One region of the Actinomadura geliboluensis genome, then DNA from elsewhere that is predicted to be linked to it. Evidence: riboswitches for the same ligand, from Rfam matches in the RefSeq annotation. Region 1 holds a riboswitch; each other region holds the start of a gene.

The links. Region 1 has a riboswitch for cyclic di-AMP ahead of ACGFI1_RS02515 (CHAP domain-containing protein). Riboswitches for the same ligand answer to the same signal wherever they lie in the genome.
Region 2: it holds a riboswitch for cyclic di-AMP, as region 1 does, so the genes downstream of both, ACGFI1_RS07945 (C40 family peptidase) here and ACGFI1_RS02515 (CHAP domain-containing protein) in region 1, are expected to answer to the same signal.
Region 3: it holds a riboswitch for cyclic di-AMP, as region 1 does, so the genes downstream of both, ACGFI1_RS42520 (C40 family peptidase) here and ACGFI1_RS02515 (CHAP domain-containing protein) in region 1, are expected to answer to the same signal.
Region 4: it holds a riboswitch for cyclic di-AMP, as region 1 does, so the genes downstream of both, ACGFI1_RS16330 (hypothetical protein) here and ACGFI1_RS02515 (CHAP domain-containing protein) in region 1, are expected to answer to the same signal.

What each region holds. Positions count from the first base shown of each region.
Region 1 is NZ_JBICUA010000001.1:532,780-537,882, reverse strand. It holds gene ACGFI1_RS02525 (M48 family metallopeptidase) at 1-885, opposite strand, end outside; gene ACGFI1_RS02520 (hypothetical protein) at 1,137-2,459, opposite strand; gene ACGFI1_RS02515 (CHAP domain-containing protein) at 2,499-3,347, opposite strand; cyclic di-AMP (ydaO/yuaA leader) riboswitch at 3,364-3,488, opposite strand; cyclic di-AMP (ydaO/yuaA leader) riboswitch at 3,645-3,845, opposite strand; gene ACGFI1_RS02510 (C40 family peptidase) at 4,350-5,103, opposite strand, start outside.
Region 2 is NZ_JBICUA010000002.1:521,894-526,996, reverse strand. It holds gene ACGFI1_RS07955 (FHA domain-containing protein) at 1-165, shown strand, start outside; gene typA (translational GTPase TypA) at 245-2,098, opposite strand; cyclic di-AMP (ydaO/yuaA leader) riboswitch at 2,291-2,435, shown strand; gene ACGFI1_RS07945 (C40 family peptidase) at 2,443-3,456, shown strand; gene ACGFI1_RS07940 ((deoxy)nucleoside triphosphate pyrophosphohydrolase) at 3,945-4,331, opposite strand; gene ACGFI1_RS07935 (Mut7-C RNAse domain-containing protein) at 4,337-5,098, opposite strand.
Region 3 is NZ_JBICUA010000021.1:17,858-22,960, forward strand. It holds gene ACGFI1_RS42510 (hypothetical protein) at 50-721, shown strand; gene ACGFI1_RS42515 (PP2C family protein-serine/threonine phosphatase) at 936-2,798, shown strand; cyclic di-AMP (ydaO/yuaA leader) riboswitch at 3,256-3,412, shown strand; gene ACGFI1_RS42520 (C40 family peptidase) at 3,423-4,190, shown strand; gene ACGFI1_RS42525 (bifunctional glycosyltransferase/CDP-glycerol:glycerophosphate glycerophosphotransferase) at 4,435-5,103, shown strand, end outside.
Region 4 is NZ_JBICUA010000004.1:418,666-423,768, reverse strand. It holds gene hpnH (adenosyl-hopene transferase HpnH) at 1-13, shown strand, start outside; gene ACGFI1_RS16335 (SAM-dependent methyltransferase) at 78-884, shown strand; gene ACGFI1_RS16330 (hypothetical protein) at 871-1,578, opposite strand; cyclic di-AMP (ydaO/yuaA leader) riboswitch at 1,588-1,731, opposite strand; gene ACGFI1_RS16325 (hypothetical protein) at 2,010-2,945, opposite strand; gene ACGFI1_RS16320 (helix-turn-helix domain-containing protein) at 3,180-3,923, opposite strand; gene ACGFI1_RS16315 (ArsR/SmtB family transcription factor) at 4,117-4,905, shown strand; gene ACGFI1_RS16310 (ATP-dependent Clp protease ATP-binding subunit) at 5,001-5,103, opposite strand, start outside.

The DNA of each region.
Region 1 (5,103 bases):
CACCAGCGTCCCCCACAGGACGTCATTGCGCTTCGCGTGGCCGAGCTCGTGCCCGACGATCGACTCGATCCGCGGGCGCGGCGACTTCAGCAGCGTGTCGTACAGGACGATCCGCCGCGTGGAGCCGAACCCGGACACGTAGGCGTTCAGCGACGTCGTCCGGCGTGAGGCGTCGGCGACCAGGACGTCCTTCACCGGGACACCGTCCCGCTGCGCCATGGCGAGCAGGTCGGTGCGCAACTGCCCCTGCGGCAGCGAGTGGAACTTGTTGAACACCGGCTCGACGGCGATCGGGTAGATGAACGACACGAACACCACGAGCGCGAACCCGCCGGCGGCGGCGCCCGTCCACCAGTAGCGCGGGAACCGCCGTACGACCGCGTACAGGAGCAGCAGCGCGACCGTGTAGATGACCCAGCTGACGCCGAGGGACTTCAGCTGGTCGACGAGCCACGCGGACCAGCTCTGCGTCGACAGCCCGTACCGGCGCAGCACCGACTCGTGCCAGATGTCGAACGGCAGCCCTGCCAGGCGCAGCACGGTGATGAGGACCACCGCGGCGAGCGCGATCTTGAGGGGGCGGCGGCGGGTGCGGGCGGTGACCCGGCCGATGAGGCGGGCGCCGAGCGGGGTGAACCCGAGGGCCAGCACCACCGCGAGCCCCACCAGCAGCCCCGCGTAGGCGGGCGGGTTCACGGCCGAGTCGAACGCCCTGGACCGGGCGATCTCGGCGGGGGAGAAGTCGAGCGCCGGGTCGGCCTTCACATGCCCGCCCGGGACGTGCCCCGGCAGCGGGTTCCACGGCGTGGTCAGCGCCAGCACGGCCGCCACGGCCGCGAACAGCACCCCGGCGGCAACGGCGGCGGCGACCCGAGGCCGCCGCATCCCCGCGCCGTCGTTCTCGGCCGGGTCTCCATCAGCTCGGCCCCCACCCACCCCAGCCTCGCCCACGCCCTCCGACCCGCTTCGCTCAGTCGTGTTCTTTGTGGGGGGACGACCCCCCACACCCCCCGACTCGCTCCGCTCAGTCGTGTTCTTTGTGGGGGGACGACCCCCCACGCCCCCCGCATCGCTCCGCTCAGTCGTGTTCTTTGTGGGGGGACGACCCCCCACGCCCCCCGACTCGCTCCGCTCACTCATGCGAGCTCCTTCTTCACGTATTCGCGCCACAGGGCGGTGAAGCGGTCCCGGCCGAGGCCGAGCACGTCGCGCAGCGCGGCGGCCTCCGGGACGCGTCCGGCGGCCCGGTAGAGCCGCACGAGCGTCGCCTCACCGTACCGGTCGGCGACCATCCGGCACGCGAGCCAGGACTCCTGGTACGCCTGGGACAGGCGCGGGGAGCCGCCCGCGAAGGCGGCCGCCGCGGGCAGCGCGGCCGGGAGCCGCCCGGCGGCGACCTCGCGGCGCAGCTCGCCGGCCGCCGACCGGACGCTGATCTTGACGCGCCGGTAGCCGACGTAGTCGGCGAAGCCCTCGATGAGCCACAGCGGGGTCCGCCGGTCGCGGGCGCCGCCGGTGGCGACATGGGTCAGCTCGTGCGTGAGGACGACGTCGCGCCCGAGGCCGTTGAGGCGGCCGAAGGTGCCGGGGGAGACGATGACGCGGTCCTCGCCGCGGCCGGTGCCGCCCGCCGGCGCGACGGTGGCGAGCGCGGCGATCTCGCCGAGGCTCTGCCCCGGGCCCGCGAGCGCGGACGCCAGGCCCGCGTCGGCGGGGACCAGCGCGACGACCCGCTGCGCCCAGCCGCGGCCGACGACGCCGGTCACGACCGGCACGGCGGCGTCCAGGCGCGCGGCGATGCCGTCGAGGCCGGTGGTGTCGCCGATGACGAGGCTGCCGCGGCCCTTGACCACGGTCAGGGGCCCGCCGTCCCAGATCTCGGCGTCGTCGGTGAGGCCGCGGGACGTCCCGTCCCCGGCGATCGTCCAGGTGCCGGAGCCGGGGGCCATCGCGAGGTAGCGGGTGCGGGCGACGTGGCCCTTGTCGAAGCCCCGCAGCCGGTAGCGCACCTCGACGCGCAGGACGGCGCCGTCCTCGGACGCGGCCTGGACGTCGACGGCGCGTTCCTCCCAGCCTTCGAGGGGCAGCCTGCGGAGGTTGTCGTACATGCGGGACTGGGCGTCCTGGAACGTCTCGGGCGCGTCCCCGACGGTGGCGAGGAAGGCGAAGCGGTCGCCGGTCCGCACGGCCCGGGCGCGGTTGGCGAGGACGGTCCCGGCGGCGTCGAGGCTGAAGGGCCCGGCCGCGCGCGACGCGCCGTCCCGGGCGGCGCGGGCCTGCGGCGCCGCGCCGGCGCCGGCCCGCGCGCCGAGGAGCCCGGCGCCGCCCGCGAGCAGCGCGGCGGTCCCGCCCGCGCCGAGGACCAGGGCCCTGCGCCGCGTGACGGGACCGCCGTGCCGCGGGCCGTCCCGCTCGGGGGCGTCCCGCTCCGGATCGTCCTGGTCCCGAGCGTCCTCCATGCGCGCGATCCTATGCAGCCCGCGCCGCCGGGGAGGCCGTCACGACTTGTAGTCGGGGTATCCGTAGCCGACGATGTCGGCGGCGGAGCGCACCTTGACCTTGACGGCGTTGCCGGTGTTGCCCTCGACGGTCTGGACGGTGCCGTCGCCGACCTTCTTGATCACCATGCCGACGTGCCGGATGTCGGTGACCTTCTTGCCGCCGTCCCAGGCGAAGAAGACGATCGCGCCCGGCTTGGGCTCGGTGCCCCAGCGGCCGTGCTCCTGGAACCAGCGGGCGTGGGCGACCGTCCAGGCGTCGCTGCCGATCTGGTCGGTGAAGCCGATCTGCTCGCCGACCCAGGAGACGAACATGTCGCACCAGTTCGCGTCGCTGTAGCCGCCGAGCGAGCCGCCGTCGCGCGCGAGGGTCTGCTGCGCGCGGGAGGTGCTCATGTACCACTGCTGGAACTTGGTCTCGCCGCCGTCGTCCTCCTTCACGCCCACCTGGGACCGGGCGAGCGCGATGGCCTGATCGGCGGTGGGCCGCGAGGCCGCGGCCTGCGGTCCGGCGGCGGCCGGCTCCGGCTCGCCCTTCGCGGTCTTGCCGGGGGACGGCGCGGACGGCTTCGGCGTCTTGGCGGCCTTGCCGCTGCGCCCGCCCTTGGAGGCGTCCTTGGACGAGTTTCCGGACGAGCCCTTGTCCGCCTTCTTGGCGACGGCGGCGTCGGCCGCCGTGGTCGCCGCCGGGGCGGAGCCGAACGGCAGGACGGACGCCTGGGCGGTCACCGCGGCGGTGCCGAGTACGGCGGCGCCGACGAGGACGCCGCCGGTCGTCCGCCAGGGGAGGGACAGGGGGCGCGCCTTGCGGTGCTTGCCCGGGATCTTCTTGCGATGTGCGCCTGGCACGGGGGGTCTCCTCGACTTCCATGCCGCCTACCGGGTTAGCTGACGGGTTCGGGCGTGGAAGCCGCCCTACGGCCGCCCTTGGGCAGGCCGATTCACCCCGATGTGATGGGACTGGATGGGTCCCCGGCTCCGCGGACGGCGCGCCGGCGCGGCCGCGGACTCGGCGGTGACGTGCCCGCCATCGGGCACGCCGGTTCGGATGGGGAGCGCTCGGCGGGCGGGGCCCGCGGAGCGCAGGGGGTCCGGGCGTGGCCGCATGATGGGCGGCCACGCCCAGGTAACGCTGCGGAATCTCTCCTTCGCTCTTCCAGACGCCTACCGGGTTAGCTGACGGGTTCGGGCGAGGAAGCTGGCCCTACGGCGGGCTCCACCGGAACGGGGCCGGGAGAGACGCACCGATTCACCCCGGGTGCCGGAATGCCCGTCCGGGAGGACTCCCGGACTCCGGCGATGTGGTTCCCCGGTTCCGCGCTGCGGCGGATTCGGCGCTGCCGCTGCGCTCCTGGGGGCGAGATGGGGCCCGGCGCGGGACCTGTCTCCCGCGTGCGAACGAGCGGCGCCTGATGTTGTGCACGGACGACCGTCCCGTTGAAGGGGGGACGTCCGGGGAGGCTGACCCGGATGGACCGCCGTGGCCGCGCTCTCAGCGCCATGCCGCTGCGGGCGTGCGCACGGTGGGCCGGGCCGGCCGCGGTCCGCGTGCGGACCGCTGCGGCACCCTGAGGGCGCCGCGGGGACGGCGCGTGGGCCGTGCCGTCCCGAGGGGGTGCGGCGCGTGGCTCGCGCCGCCGTCACGCGGCGGACTGATGCGCCGCGTGGGGCCGCGGCGCCTGGTGGGCGTCGCGTGACCACGGCGTCTGGAGGGCGCCGTGAGTGAGGACAACGTACCAAAGCCCCAAGAGAAGGCAAACCCCCCCAAAATTAACAACGGACCAGGTCAACCCTGGTCCGTTGTCGGGGGGAGCCGTTCCGCGCCCCTGTGGCGGGGCGCGGCGGGACGCGTCAGGGGCGTCCGGCGCCGTAGTAGTTGCTCAGGTAGTAGCCCGAGGTGATGCTGACGACCTCGACGTTCTTGCCGGTGCGCGGGGCGTGGATCATCTTGCCGCCGCCCACGTACAGGCCGACGTGGCCGAGGCTGCTGAAGAAGACCAGGTCGCCCGGCTGCAGGTCGCTCTTGGCCACCCGCTTGGTGGCGGCGTACTGCGAGTTGGTGGTGCGGGTGATGCTGACGCCCGCCGCGGCCCACGCCTTCATGGTCAGGCCCGAGCAGTCGTAGGAGCCCGGGCCCTCGGCGCCGTACTGGTACGGCTTGCCGAGCTGGGCGTAGGCGAAGTCGAGCGCCGCGCGCGGGGCGCCGCTCGCCGGGCCGGTGTAGGTGCCGCCGGTCGGCCCGCCGCCGGAGGACGACGACGAGCCGCCGCCGAGCCGCCGGACCAGCGCCTTCTGCTTCTCGACCTGCTTGTCGAGCTCGACCTTCTTCTTCTTCAGCTCCGCCTGCTTCTGCTTCACCTCGTCGTAGGCGGCCTTGGCCTGCGACTGCTCGCGGCGGAGCCGCTGCGCGGTGGCGAGGAACTGGGTGAGCTGGGAGCTGCGCTCGTGCGACAGGTGGGAGAAGACGGCCGCCTGGTCGAGGATCGACTGCGGGTCCTTGCTGCCCACGAAGCCCGTCACGTCCGTGGAGTCGCCGTTCTTGTAGGCGGCGGCCGCCATCTGGGCGATCTTGGAGCGCTGCTGCTCGAAGGTGGCCTGCTCCTCC
Region 2 (5,103 bases), on a different contig from region 1:
GTCTGGCTCGACCCGTCAGGCACCGCCTGGGTGCGGGACGAGGGCTCCACCAACGGGACGTTCGTCAACGGCGAGCGGCTGCCCCGCGGCGTGGAGGCGCCCCTGCGCGACGGCGACCAGCTCCGCCTGGCCGCCGACGTCACCGGGACCGTCCAGCTGAAGTGAGCTGAGCACGAAGAAGGGCGGCCCCGCGGTTCTCGGAACCGCGGGGCCGCCCTCTTTCGCACTACGGGGCGGGCCGGTCTCAGCCGGCGCGCTTGGTGCGGGCGCGCATGCGCTCGCGCTCCTTGGCGTCCAGCACGACCTTGCGGATGCGGACGTTCGCCGGCGTCACCTCGACGCACTCGTCCTCGCGGCAGAACTCCAGCGCCTCCTCCAGCGACAGGAGGCGGGGCGGGGTGAGCCGCTCCAGCTCGTCGCCGGTGGACGACCGCATGTTCGTGAGCTTCTTCTCCTTGGTGATGTTGACGTCCATGTCGTCGGCGCGGGAGTTCTCGCCGACGATCATGCCCTCGTACACCTCGGTGGTCGGCCCGACGAAGAACGTGCCGCGCTCCTGCAGGTTCGTGATCGCGTACGCGGTGGCGGCGCCGGCGCGGTCGGCGACCAGCGACCCCGACGGGCGGGTGCGCAGCTCACCGAACCACGGCTCGTAGCCCTCGAACACGTGGTGCGCCATGCCGGTGCCGCGCGTCTCCGTCATGAACTCGGTGCGGAACCCGATCAGGCCGCGGGCCGGGACGAGGAACTCCATCCGCACCCAGCCGGTGCCGTGGTTGGTCATCTGCTCCATGCGGCCCTTGCGGACCGCCATCAGCTGCGTGACCGCGCCGAGGTGCTCCTCGGGGATGTCGACGGTGAGCCGCTCGACCGGCTCGTGCCGCTTGCCGTCGATCTCGCGGGTGACGACCTGCGGCTTGCCGACGGTCAGCTCGTAGCCCTCGCGGCGCATGTTCTCCACGAGGATCGCGAGGGCCAGCTCGCCGCGGCCCTGCACCTCCCACGCGTCCGGCCGCTCGGTCGGCAGCACCTTGAGCGACACGTTGCCGACCAGCTCGCGGTCGAGGCGGTCCTTGACCATGCGCGCGGTGACCTTGGTGCCCTTCTCGCGGCCCGCCATCGGCCCGGTGTTGGTGCCGATCGTCATCGAGATCGCCGGCTCGTCCACCGTGATCAGCGGCAGCGGGCGCGGGTCGTCCGGGTCGGCGATGGTGTCGCCGATCATGATGTCCGGGATGCCGGCGATCGCGATGATGTCGCCCGGCCCGGCCTCCTCGGCGGGCTTGCGGGTGAGCGCGTCCGTCATCAGCAGCTCGGTGATCTTGACCCGCTCGATGCTGCCGTCGTGGCGGCACCAGGCGACCGGCTGGCCCTTCTTGATCGTCCCGGCGTGCATCCGGCACAGCGCGATCCGGCCGAGGTAGCTGGAGGCGTCCAGGTTCGTCACATGCGCCTGGAGCGGTGCGTCCGGGTCGTAGGACGGCGCCGGGATCGTCTCGGTGATGACCTTGAACAGCGGCTCCAGGTCGTCGCTGCCGGGCATGCTGCCGTCGGCGGGCTTGTCGAGCGAGGCGCGCCCCGCCCGGCCCGACGCGTACACGATCGGGAAGTCGATCTGGTCCTCGTCGGCGTCGAGGTCCATGAACAGCTCGTAGGTCTCGTCCACGACCTCGTCGATGCGGGCGTCGGGACGGTCGGTCTTGTTCACCACCAGGATCACCGGGAGCCGCGCGGCGAGGGCCTTGCGCAGCACGAACCGGGTCTGCGGGAGCGGGCCCTCGCTGGCGTCCACCAGCAGGACGACGCCGTCCACCATGGACAGCCCGCGCTCGACCTCGCCGCCGAAGTCGGCGTGGCCCGGGGTGTCGATGATGTTGATCGTCAGCCCGTTGTGCTTGACCGCGGTGTTCTTCGCGAGAATGGTGATGCCCTTCTCGCGCTCCAGGTCGTTGGAGTCCATGACCCGGTCGTCGACGTCCTGGTTCTCGCGGAAGGCCCCGGACTGCCAGAGCATGGCGTCGACCAGCGTCGTCTTTCCGTGGTCGACGTGGGCGACGATCGCGACGTTCCGGAGGTCGTCGCGCGTGGAGATGGGCATGCGGGTTACCTTGCGTGAGGTTTCAGGAGAGTCGCCGCAGAAACACGGCAGCACTCCATTCTACGCTCCGCGGCCCCTCCCGCATTCCCGAGCGGGCCGCACCGGGCCGCGCGCCCGCCCGATTGGCCAACTTTGCCGATCCTTTGTAATCTTCCCGAGATCCGGTCGTCCGGAGTCCCACCCCCCGGGGCTGCGACCGGAACGCCGAATCTCCCGCCCGGCGGGAGAACCGGGGACCCACACCCCCGGGGTGAATCGGCGCGCGACACGCGCGCCGTAGGGCGACTCCTGGCCCGAACCCGTCAGCTAACCCGGTAGGCGTGCGTGGAGAGGAGAGCACCGGCTTGGCACCGGACCCCCACCGGCGGCGGCGCGTCACGCCCACCGCCACCGCGGCAGCCCTGCTCCTGGTCGGCCTCGGCGCCACCGCGCCCGTCGCCGCGCACGCCGCACCGCTCGGGCTCGCCGCCGCGGCGACGCCGAGCCCGACTCCGACGACGGAGAAGGGCCTGCGCAAGAGCCTCGACGCGCTGAACGAAGAGGCCGAGATCCTCACCGAGAAGTACAACAAGACCCGCGTCGACCTGAAGGCCGCACAGAAGGCCGAGCAGGCCGCCACCACGACCGCGCAGACCCTCCGGACCCAGGCCGCGCCCGCCCGCGAACGCCTCGGCCGGATGGCCGCCGCCAACTACATCGCCGGCTCCCCCGACGCGCTGTTCGGCGCCACCGGCTCCCCCGACGGGCTGTCCGACAGCGCCTACCTCGTGCAGAACCAGGCGCACGCCGTCCGGGCCCTGCAGAAGCAGATCGACCGGGCCGAAGCCGCCGAACGCGACGCGAAGGCCAAGACCGCCCAGGTCAAGAAGGCCTGGGAGGACGCCAAGAAGGCGCGCGCCGAGGCGAAGGCCAAGGTCACCGAGGTGATGAAGCGCCTCGACAAGCTGTCCACCACGCACGCCAGCGACCCCCGCACCGGCCTCACCGCCACCATCAAGGGCTCCGACCTGCCCGCCAAGATGGCCCGCAAGGCCTACGGCAAGCTCGGCTCCCCCTACGTGTGGGCCGCCGCCGGACCGAGCAGCTTCGACTGCTCCGGCCTCGTCGTCTGGGCCTACGCCCAGGTCGGCAAGCCCGGCCTGCCGCACTACACCGGCGACCTCTACCAGCTCGGCACCAAGGTCCCCCGGTCCCAGCTGCGCTCCGGCGACCTGGTCTACTTCGGCGGCAACCTCCACCACATGGGCATCTACCTCAGCGGCGGCAAGTACCTGCACGCCCCGCGCACCGGCGATGTGGTGAAGATCTCCAAGCTGTCGGACCGCTCCGACTACGCGGGCGCCAACCGCATCTCCTGACCCCCCTCCGGGCCGCGAAACGCGGCCCCCTCGGTCGTCGGGGGCTTCCTGCGGCGCGGTAGGAAGCCCCCGGCGGGTTTATTGTTTTGCCCTCGGCGTCAGGCGCTGGGGCGCCTTCCTTCCACGGGCAAACCGGCGATCGCTGCATCGCTCCGGCTCGCCTTGCGGCTCGCTGCGCGATCAGGTTCTCGCTTCGCTTGAACCTGGCTTCGCACGCGATCGCAACGTGACCCTTGTCGCAAGCTGGGCTTACGGACGTGTACCTCAGGGTTCGCGCGTGGTGCGGCTGGGGCTGAGGTCGTCGAGACAGGCTTCCCCCGGCGCGCGCTTTCGCTCGCCTTGCGGCTCGCGGCACCGGTGGCTTCTCGCTTTCGCTTTGAACCCGGCTTCGCGGGCGATCATTGTGGTTCGCGGCGCGAGCGGCATTTACTGGCAAAGGCCCAGGTGAGCAACTTGGAGAGGCTGGGCGGGGCGCGCGGTGTGGGGGGTTAGATCAGGTGGGCGTCTGCGATGGCGTCTATTACTGGGCGGTCGCCTGGGAGCCAGTCGACGTCGTAGAGCTCGTGAGGGGTCAGCCAGCGGAGGGCCAGGTGTTCCAGGGGCTGGGGGGTGCCCTCGATGATCTCGGCGGTCCAGACGCGCAGGACGGCCTTGTCGCTGAGGCGCCAGTCGGTGCCGATGCGGCGGCCCAGGCGGACCTTGACCGCCAGTTCCTCGGCGCACTCGCGGACCAGGGCGTCCTCGTCGGACTCCCCCGGGTCGACCTTGCCGCCGGGCAGCTCCCAGCCGCCCGCCATGTGCGGCGGCTCGGCCCGCTGCGCGGTCAGCAGCCGGCCGTCCGCGATGATCGCCGCGCCCACCACCACGAGGTCGATCGCGATCAGCTCCTCTCCGTCGCGGCGGCCTCGACCTGCCGCGTCGATTCCCGGACGATCTCCTCCAGATGATCGCCGTGCGCGCCGCGCCAGTAGACCTGGCCGCAGTCCGCGCAGCGGCCGTAGACGTCGTAGCTGCGGCGCGTCCCCGCCTCCAGGCCGTCCTCGACCTCGGTCTTGTCGACCGGGACCAGCTCGCCGTTGCAGGCGGTGCACCGCGTCCACGGCCGGAGGACGGGCGCGAACCGGTCGAGGAGGTCGCGGAGTTGGTCGTCCGGGCGGGCGCCGCGGACGTAGGCGCCGAACCACAGCGCGCGGCGGCGCAGCAGGCCCCGGTCCTGGGTGAGCAGGACGCGGCGCTCGGCGTTGGCCTGGACGACCAGCGCCGGATCGTCCATGTCGTTGTGGTAGGCGGTGTCGAGGCCGATGAGGCGCATCCGGCGCGCGAGCGTGCCGAGGTGCACGTCCAGCAGGAAGCGCGGCGCGTCCTGGCCCGGCTCCAGCGGGACGGGCTGGGGGCGCGGCACCGCCGCCACCCGCACCTCGTCGCCGGGCTCCGGCCGGGCGGACGGCTCCGCCGGCGCGCCGTTGACGGTGATCGGCCCGGCCTCGGGCAGCGGCACGCCGAGCGACTCGACGAGGTGCCCCAGCGTGGACGTCCCATCGGAGGGCACCCGGGTCGCGGTCTGCCTGCGGGCGGCGGGCAGGAACATCAGCAGCTCGTCGGCGACTCGGATCGTTATCTCGGGCTCCACGCCGATCAGCATGCCAC
Region 3 (5,103 bases), on a different contig from region 1:
GCCCGAGGTGACGACGGCGACCGCGGGGCCGGCGAAGGTCGTGCCTCGGGTGCCTGAGGGTGTTCGGGCTTCCTATGTGGTCTTCGATGTCCGGGCCGGGCGGGTGGTCGCGGAGCGGGAGGCGCGGCGGGTGTTCCGGGCGGCTTCCGTGGTGAAGATCCTCATCGCGCTGGACTATCTGGAGCGGCATCGGGCTTCGGCGGCGGATCGGGAGCTGCTGGAGGTGATGCTGCGGTCCAGTGACGATGGGGCGGCCACGGAGTTGTGGGGGCGGGGCGGGCAGGGGGAGATCGTCGAGCGGATGGCGCGGCGGCTGGGGTTGGAGGAGGCGGCGCCGCCGCCTGCGGAGAAGCCCGGGTTCTGGGGGTATGCGGCGCTGAGTGCGCGGGATGTCGTGACGATGTACCGGCATGTGGACGGTTTCGTTCTGGAGCAGTTGCGGCGGGCGACGCCGCGGGGGACGGACGGGTTCGATCAGACGTTCGGGATTCCGCGGGTGGCGGACGGGGCGGCCGTCAAGCAGGGGTGGTCGGGGTTCGAGGCGGGGGCGCGGCCGGCCCTGGTGCGGCCCGATCTCGGCCTCGGGAGGCCCGTGCTGCACACGACCGGGGTGGTCGGGGACAAGATCGTGGTGGTGCTGACGCTGTGGCCGGCGGGTACGTCGTACCGGGAGGCGTCGCGGGGGATCACGGCGTTGACCAGGGACGTCCTGCGAGCGTGACGGGCGTCACAGGGTGGGGAAGGGTTCCGTGCGGGGCGGGTCATCGGAAGTGGTCGGGTTCGGGCGGGAACGGAAAACCCGGGCAAAGATCTGGGCTGTTTACCAGGTTGTGGGCGAATAGTCCTTCGCTGGCGTATGTAGCTTTTTTCTCCCAGGGGCAGGTGACGCCGAACGGGGGACAGGGTTGGCGGAAGCGGAAGGCACCCAGCCCGGGGTGCACGTTGCGGACCTGGAGGACCTTCGGGGGGCCGCGCACGACCGCGCGGTGCTGGCCGAGGCGCGGGTCGTGCTGGCCCGGCGGCTCGGCGTCCCGCCGGGGGAGGCTCTGCAGCATCTGATCTGGCTTGCGCGCGATCTGGAGATGGACCTGGCGGAGGCGGCGTCCCTGCTGGTCAAGGACAGCGGCGGCGGGCCGGTCGGGGCGGTGCTCGCGGGGCGGCGGGCGCCGCGGGCCGAGGGCGGCGCGGCGGAGCGCCAGGCGGTGCTGTCGGAGGCGGAGGAGGTCCTGCGCCGGGTGACGGCGGAGGACACGGCGGGGGACGCGGAGATCCTCGCCGAGGTGGGGGACGACCCCGTGGCGCGGGCGCTGCTGGACGGGACGCTCGACTCCTGCGCCCACCTGGTGCCGGTCGTCGGCCCCGACGGCGCCGTGGCGGACTTCCTGTACGCCGACCTCAACGGCGTCGCCAAGGACATGTTCGGGCGCGGCAGGGAGGAGCTGACGGGGCTCCGGCTGCTGCGCACGGATCCGGGGGCGGTCCTCAGCGGGCTGTTCGAGGAGTACGTGGAGGTCTGGGAGTCGGGGACGCGGCTGGAGCGCGACTCGTTCTCCTACACCACGGCGCAGCGGGGGCTGTCCCGCTCGTCCCGGATGAGCGTGCGGTGCGTCCGGGTGTCGACCGGGGTCTGCGTCACGTGGCGGTACCACTTCGCGGAGGACCGTGTCGCGCGGCGGATGGAGCGGGTGGAGCGGCTGGCGCTGATCGGCTTCGGGGAGTGGGACCTCGCGACCGGGGAGGCCGACTGGACGCCGCAGATGCTGGCGAACTACGGCCTCGACCCCGAGGAGGTGCCGCCGATGCCGCACGACCTGCCGAAGGTCGTGGCGGAGGACGACCTCCCGCTGATGGAGGAGGCCATCCAGACGATGTTCTCCCGCAAGGAGCCGGTGGAGGCCGAGCACCGGGTGATCGCGCCGGACGGGACGCCGCGGCACCTGTGGCTGTTCGCCGAGCCGGTGCTGGGCGAGTCCGGGCTGCCGATCTCGATCAATATCGTCTCGCAGGACATCACCCGGCGGCGCGGGGTGGAGCGGGCGCTGGCCGAGACCCGGCGGCAGATGCTGAAGCAGCAGGCGCGGACGGCGCAGGAGCGGCGGGTCGCGGTGACGCTGCGCCGCGCGATCCTGCCGGACGAGGACGAGATCGAGGAGCTGCCGGGCCTGACGGTGGCGCTGCGCAGCCTGGCGGCGGAGAGCACCGCCCGCATCGGCGGGGACTGGTTCGCGACGCGGGTGCTGCCGGACGGGCGGGCCGTGTTCGCGATCGGCGACGCGGCCGGGCACGGGCTGCCCGCGGCGGCCGCGATGGCGCGCACGAGGAACGGGCTGCTGGGCCTCGCGTGCACGGGCGAGCCCGCGGGGCGGCTGGTCGGCTGGCTGAACGAGCTGGTCGGGAACATGGACCCGCCGGCGACGGGCACCGCGATCGTCGGGCATTTCGACCCGGCCCGCCGGGTGTTGGAGTGGACGTGCGCGGGCCATCCGCCGCCGATCCTGGTCCGGGACGGCTGGGCGGCGCCGCTGGAGGTGGTCCGCGACCCGATGCTCGGTGCGATGCCCGGCTGGCAGTACACGACGATCACCACCGAGCTCGACCCCGGGGACATGCTGTTCCTCTACACGGACGGCCTGGTGGAGCGCAGGGACGCGGACCTGGACGAGCGCATCGAGCGCCTCACCGGCATCTTGCGGGATGCCTCGACCCGCCCCGACCAGGTGCTGGACGAGGTCCTGGCGCGGATGGAGCACGACCGGGCGGCGGACGACACCACGCTTTTCGCGCTGCGCGTCGAGTGACGAAGCGCACCCGGATCCGGTGGCGGGCAGGCCCTGTGAGCTAGGCCGCATGAGAACGGCCCCCGCAGGCCCCGCGAAGGGTGCGGCGGGGCATGCGGCCCGGAACCCCCCGGGTTTCTTTACCCTTTGGGCATTGGCTTGTAAGGCCCATGGGCAAAGGGCTGAGGGCCAGTTCGGTAAAGATCGGGAAGATGCCGGGGCCTGACGGTGTTGAAGGATCCTTGGAAGGGCTTTGAGCAGGCAAGACAGAGATTTGTGCCTGGTTTGCTTTTCCTCAGAAGGTTGGTACCTTCTATCCGGAATCCCGCAACGCACCCCATGCGTTGCCGCGCCGGTCGTCCGTTCCCAGGGCGGCCGAGGATCGCGGAGCGGTATCCGCACGCGATGCGCGCCAGACGATGCGCGCACCCCTCAGAGATCAGTCACTGAGATACATCCGATAAGTCTGCGCCGCATGTGCGGTGCGAGGCCGAGTCCGTGCCGGTCGAAGCGACCGGACGGAGCCGGGGACCCAACGTTCCAGGGGTGAATCGGCGCGACCCAGAGCCGCGCCGTAGGGCTGCTTCCATGCCCGAATCCGTCAGCTAACCCGGTAGGCGTCATGGAAGATAGGAGATTCCCTGCATGACCGGTCGTTTCGATCGACTTTCGCTCAACCGCTTCTCCCCCGAGGACAAGGCCGTCGGCGTCGCCGTGGGCGCCGTGCTCACCGGAGCCGTCGGACTCGCCGTCCTCAACCCCCTCGCCGGCGGCAGCGCCGCGGCCGAGACCCCGGCCCAGGCGAAGGCGGCCGTGGTGGCCGAGCAGGGCACCGCGTCGAAGCAGTCCACGTCGAAGCAGTCCGCGGGCATGACCCAGGCCGAGGCCCGCGAGGCCGGCTGGGGCGTCGCGCCGCGTCCGGTCAAGGCCTCCGAGGCCATCGCGCTCGCCAAGAAGCAGGTCGGCATCAGCGAGGGCAAGGGCGGCCAGACCAAGTTCCACAAGTGGTACGTCTCGACCCCGCACGCCAAGGCCACCGCCCAGCGCGACGGCGGCTTCTCGGTCAAGGCCTACAACGGCGCCCAGTGGTGCGACATGTTCGTGTCCTGGGTCGGGGCCCACACCGGCGTGAAGAACATGGGCTGGGACGCCTACACCGTCCAGCACGCCACCTGGTTCAAGAAGGCCGACCGCTGGGGCGACAAGCCCAAGCCCGGCGCCGTGGTGTTCTTCGACTGGAAGGACGGCTCGAAGGGCAGCATCGGCGACATCGACCACGTCGGCCTCGTCGTGAAGGACAACGGCAACGGCAAGATCAGCACGGTCGAGGGCAACAGCAACGACAAGGTGGAGAAGAAGGTCCGCGACAAGTCCGAGGTCGTCGGCTACGGCTACCCGGAGTACGCGTCCTGACGCTCCTCCCCCTAGCGCACGCATCGAAGGCGCCCGGCTCCGGCCGGGCGCCTTCGGGCGTTCCTGGAGGTGTGTCCTAAGTCGCCGTTGAAGGCGAGTAATGGGAAGCATTGACAGCCTTTGATGCTCCTTGGACCTCACTGGGGCGTTCCTGGAAAGGAATCCCTGGCAACGCGTCCGACCGGTCTCCGGCCCCGGCGGCCGGTCCGGTGCGCGGCGGGACCGGTGAGGGGAGGCCGAGCGGGTGCGCCCGGATGTCAGCGTGGTGGTGATCGCCTACAACGACGCCCGGCGGCTTCCCCATGCGGTCGCCTCGACGCTGGAGCAGTCCCTGGGCGGCGTCGAGACCGTGATCGTCGACGACGCCAGCACCGACGGCACCGGGGAGGTCGCCGATCGGATCGCCGCCGCGCGGCCCGGCCGGGTCCGGGCGGTGCACCTGCCGGTGAACTCCGGCGGCTGCGGCCGGCCCCGCAACGCGGGCGTCGAGGCCTCGTCCGGCCGGTACGTGATGTTCCTCGACAGCGACGACCTGCTGGACCGGCACGCCTGCCTCAACCTGCTCGCCACCGCCGAGGACACCGGCGCCGACCTGGTCTCCGGGCTGTGCGAGCGGGTCTTCCTGGACATGCCGGAGGGGGCGAAGGGGCGCGTCCGCCCCTGGTACCCCTGGCTGTACGAGCGCAGCGCCGTCTACGGGTCGCTGCGCGAGAACCCCGGTCTCCTTTACGACACCCTCTCCACCAACAAGGCGTACCGGCGCGGGTTCCTGGAGGAGCAGGGGCTGCGGTTCGTGGAGCGGCTGCACTACGAGGACCTGCTGTTCACCGCCGAGGCCTACCTGGCGGCGGAGCGGACCGCGCTGATCCCGCACCGCGTCTACCGCTGGCTCGTCCGGCGGCGGACGGGGGCA
Region 4 (5,103 bases), on a different contig from region 1:
GCGCGACACCTGACCGAAAAGCCCGGAGAGTGGGGATTTCGGCCCACTCTCCGGGCGTAACGATCTACGATGGCGGCATGGCTGACGAGTGGCCTCCGGCCGAGCTGGACTTCGACAAGCCCACCATCGCGCGCGCCTACGACGCGCTCCTCGGCGGCAAGGACAACTTCGCCGCCGACCGCGCGCTGGCCGACCAGACGGCCGCGCTGATCCCGGGCCTGCGCGAATCCGCGGTCGAGAACCGCAAGGTGCTCGTCCGGGGCGTCCGCTACCTGGCGCGGGAAGCCGGCATGGACCAGTTCCTCGACCTCGGCAGCGGACTGCCCACGGTCGAGAACACCCACGAGGTCGCCCAGCGCGAGAACCCGGACGCCCGCGTCGTCTACGTCGACATCGACCCGCTGGTCTCCGTCCACGGGCGGGCGATCCTGGCCAACAACGACGCCACGCGGGTGATGGTCGGCGACGTCCGCGACCCGGCGGCCGTCCTGTCGGACCCCGCCGTCGACGGCTTCATCGACTTCTCCCGCCCGGCCGTCGTCATGATGGTCGGGATGCTGCACTACCTGTCGCCGGACGTGGTGGACGGCGTCGTCGCCGCCTACCGCGACGTCCTGGCGCCCGGCAGCCACCTGTTCATGACGTCCCTCGTGGACACGGGCCTGCCCCAGCAACAGGAGCTGGCCCGCATCACACGAGAGAACCTGGAAGAGGGCTGGGCGCGCACGCCCGCCGAGATCGAGGCCCAGTTCGGAGACTTCGAACTGGTCGAACCCGGTGTGACCTACACGGCCCTGTGGCGTCCCGACGGCCCGGTCGACCCGGACAACCTCGCTCCGGGGGAGCAGCTCGGGATGGCCGGCGTCGCCATCAAGCTCCGCTGAGCTTCTTCGGCCGGTACGCCTTGTACTCGCTGCCCGAGTCGAGGCCGTAGTCGCGCGTCCGGTAGTCGGTGCCGTACCGGCCGCGCTGCTCGTACGCCCAGTAGGACGTGTGCGCCTTGTTGGCCCACTTCTCGAAGATGACGACGTGGCGCGTCGTGTTGGTGCCCTCGGCGTCCATCACGAGGTCGCCCTTCTTGAGCTCCGACATCTTGATGCGCTCGGTGTAGCGCGAGGACGTCAGGCCGACGGTGTTCGGCCCGGGCTTCGCGAGCCCGAGGGTCATCGCCACGAAGCCGGAGCAGTCGGTGCGGTAGCCGTTGTGGTAGTCGGTCTGGCTGTAGGGCACGCGCCGGCTGCTGTGGGGGTTCCACGTCTTCGCCAGCTCGATGACCTTCGAGCGCTTGTCGGTCTCGTCCGGCTTGGCGGACGACCCGGAGCCCTTCTCCGGGTCCGTGCGCGGCTCCGCCTCGGCGGAGCGCTGCTTGGGGATGCTCTGGACGGAGGCGACGGACGTGCCCGACTCGGACGAACCGGCCGTCGCCTGGAGGGTCGTCGCGGCCACGCCGATCGCGGCGAGGCCGAGGATCGCGCCGTTGGCGCGCGGGCTCAGCCCGAAAAGACCCGGCTTCCTGCTCTTCTTGCCCGTGCTGTCGTTGCCCGAGTTGTGATTGCCCGTGCTGTGCTTGCCTGTCAAGGGGGACTCCTTGCTTCCATGGGCCGCCTACCGGGTTAGCTGACGGGTTCGGACGTGGAAGTCGCCCTACGGCCTGTGAAACGGCCGATTCACCCCAGTGCACGAGGGTGGGTCCCCGGCTCCGCGCTATGGCGGACTCGGCGGGTGCCGCTGCGAGAGAGAGCGGCGCTGCTGTTGTAGGGCCCGTTCAGGGCGCGGGCGGCGTGCATGGGAGGTGCCGCCGGGCGACGCGTGGGGCGCGCCGCCCCCACCGGCTCGGTGCCAGGTGGGACAAGAACGCCTGGTGAGCGCCTTGGCGGGGGCCAAGCTACTCGGATCACCAAGCGAAGGCAAACCCCAGCAAAATCAAATACCCAGCTCAACCGCCCGGAAGCGGTTGCGGACGAGCGATGCGGGCGCCGGGCGGCGCCCGCATCGGCGGCCGTCCGGCGTCACGACCAGGGGGCCACCGGATACCACGGGATGATCTCCCGGCGGGCGAGCAGCCGCACGTCCCAGTAGAGGAGGCTGAAGACCCCGGCCACGATCAGCGAGGACGCCGTCAGGACCGCGACGCGGCGCGGATCGGCGGCCAGCCAGCGGCTCAGCCGGCGGCCCGCGAGATGGGCGAGCAGCAGGAACAGCACCGCCATGATCACGATGTTGCCGACCGACTGGAGGACGAACGCGGCGGCCCCGTACAGCGGGTTGTGGCTCTCCGCCGCGTCGCGGAAGAGCTGCCGGAACAGCGGGTACGGGCGGCCGATCAGGAACCCGCCGATCAGCGCGCCCATGAAGACCAGCGGAGCGTTGGGGAAGCGGCGCGCCACCCGGGCGAACGGGTCGCGGACGACGCCGAGCGCGGCGGCCCCCATGTAGATCATCGCCAGCCCGATCGCGCCGAACACCACCATGGACTGGACGCTGCGCGCGGACAGCGAACCGGGGGTGCTCTCGGCGGTCGAGAACTGCGGCATGCCGGTGCCCGCCAGGCCGACGATCGCGCCGTAGCCGGCTGACACCGTCACCATGCCGAGCGCGATCCAGCCGAGCGGCCGGAGCGTCCCGGCGAGCCGGTCCCACCGGCCGCCGGTGCCGCCGAGCAGCGGCGCGACCGTGCTGAACGCGGCCACGTTGCAGGCCGTGAACGAGCCGGCGAGCCCGCTCGCGAAGGCGAAGGCGATCCCGGCGGCGATCCCGGCGATCGGCGTCCCCTTCGCGTCATGGCCGAGGAGCGTGCCGGCGACGTTGTCCCCGATCGTCTGGTCGACGAACTTCGCCGACCAGACGACCGTCAGCAGGAATCCGGCGCCCGCGCTGAGCAGAATGATCAGCGCGCGGCGGCGCGGGAAATGGCCGGTGACGAAAAGGGAGGTTCCGGTCGTCACGGGTGCCGCCTTTTCAGGGCGCGGCGTGGGCAGGGTGTGGCTCTGATCTTGAGGCATGTCATTCCCTGGGGGCGTGAGCGATTCACGGCGCGGACTCGGTGCACGGGTCTTTTCCGTGCGCGGGGGTTTTCCGAGTGGAGGGGAGTGATCCGGCTCTCAGTATGCGGGCTCGTTCTGGGCGGTGCTTCTTCGCACTTGCTCGATCGCGGGGACGGGACGCCGGGCGCCGGGACGTCAGGACGTCAGCTCGCGGGCCGCGTCGGGGGCGGTGAGCGCGAGCAGGACCGGCGGGTCGTAGGGGCTGAGCGGGCGCAGCCGGACCTCGGCCGTCCGCACGGCGGTGCCGTGCCTGATCATGATCGGGCCGGCGGCGCCGACCAGCGCGTCCTCGGCGGCCGCGTCCGGTCCCGGGGCGGGCGAGTAGGCGAGGACATGCCATCTACCAGGCAGGACGTGCGTCAGCGCGAAGGCGCCAGGCGCGGGCAGGATCGAGCACCGGGCCGGGAGGCCGGTCGGGACGGCCTCCCGGAACAGCCCGACGAAGACGGGGCCGCCGTGCCAGGCGTCCCGGCAGGAGACCGCGCCGCGGATGGTCGTGTGCCCGGTCCGGGCCCGGCGGCGCAGCGCGTCGGCCGCCCGGACGGCGTCCCCTCCCGTCGCGCGGTAGACGCTCGGCGGGACGCCGACGGTCGACTTGAAACGGGAGCTGAAAGTGCCGGTGCTGGCGTATCCGACACGGGTTCCGATGTCGGCGATGGACAGCGATGTGCCGACCAGCAGCTGCTTGGCCTCCGCCAATCGGAGCGCGTAGAAGAATCTCACCGGTGACATGCCGGTGGATTCTCGGAAAACGCGACAGAAATGGAACTTGCTGAACATGGCGATGCGCGCCATGTCGTCGATGGTGATCCTTTCGCCGAGGTTCTGCCGCATCGCGTCGATGACGCGCCTGACTGCCTGCTCGGTTCGGTCATCCATGCACTCCTCCGTCCGTTCATGCTCAAATCGGACGGGCGGTTCCGCAAGTACCGCATGTGGCCGGGTTTCCGGCGGCGGGCGGCGCCCGGCGGTGTCCCGCAGGGGCGCGGCGGGCCCCCGCGTCGGCGTTGAAGTGCAGTCCTCCGGTTGCCTATCATGGCGGTGGTCGAGCGGGAGCGGGGAGACGGCGAGGATGGACGAGGTCTTCCGGGCGCTGGCCGATCCCACCCGGCGCAAGCTGCTGGACCGGCTGAACGAGCGCAACGGGCAGAGCCTGCGCGAGCTGTGCGCGGGCCTCGGCACGAGCCGGCAGTCGATCAGCAAGCACCTGTCCGTGCTGGAGGACGCCCATCTGGTGGTGGCGGCGCGGCGCGGCCGGGAGAAGCTGCACTACCTCAACGCCGCACCGATCAACGCGATCGCCGAGCGCTGGATCAGGCGTTACGACCAGGAGCGCGTCAACGCGCTCACCGATCTCAAGACAGCACTGGAGCAGGGGCCGATGGACGGCAGCGACGCCTTCGTGTACACGACCTACATCAAGTCCACGCCCGAGCGGCTCTGGGAGGCCCTGACCGACCCGGCCTTCACGAGCCGCTACTGGGGCGTCGGCTTCGAGACCGACTGGAAGCCGGGCTCGGAGATGACCTGGCAGGAGAGCGGCCGCCGCACCAGCGACCCCGAGCAGGTCGTGCTGGAGTGCGAGCCCGGCCGCCGGCTGTCCTACACCTGGCACAGCTTCACCCCGGAATGGGCGGAGGGCGCCGGGGTGGGCGAGGACGTGCTGGTCAAGCTGCAGGCCGAGTCCCGTTCCAAGGTGACCTTCGAGATCGAGCCGCTCGGCGAGATGGTGAAGCTCACCGTCGTGCACGACGGCTTCGACCCCGGCAGCGTCATGCGCGGCATGATCAGCCAGGGCTGGCCCGCGATCGCGTCCGGCCTGAAGTCGCTGCTGGAGACCGGCGAGCCCCTGCCCGCCTGACCCGCCGGGCGCAGGGCACCCGGGGCCGCATGCGGAAGGGCCCGCGACCGGATCGTTTCCGGTCGCGGGCCCTCGCGTGCGCTCGCCGGGTGTCGTCAGTCCTTGTTGAAGTTGACGGCGTCCTCGATGGGGGGCGGGCTGTCGGGGACGCCGGTGGGCTTGGGCACGCCCTTGAAGGTGAACTTGGCGTTCTCGGCC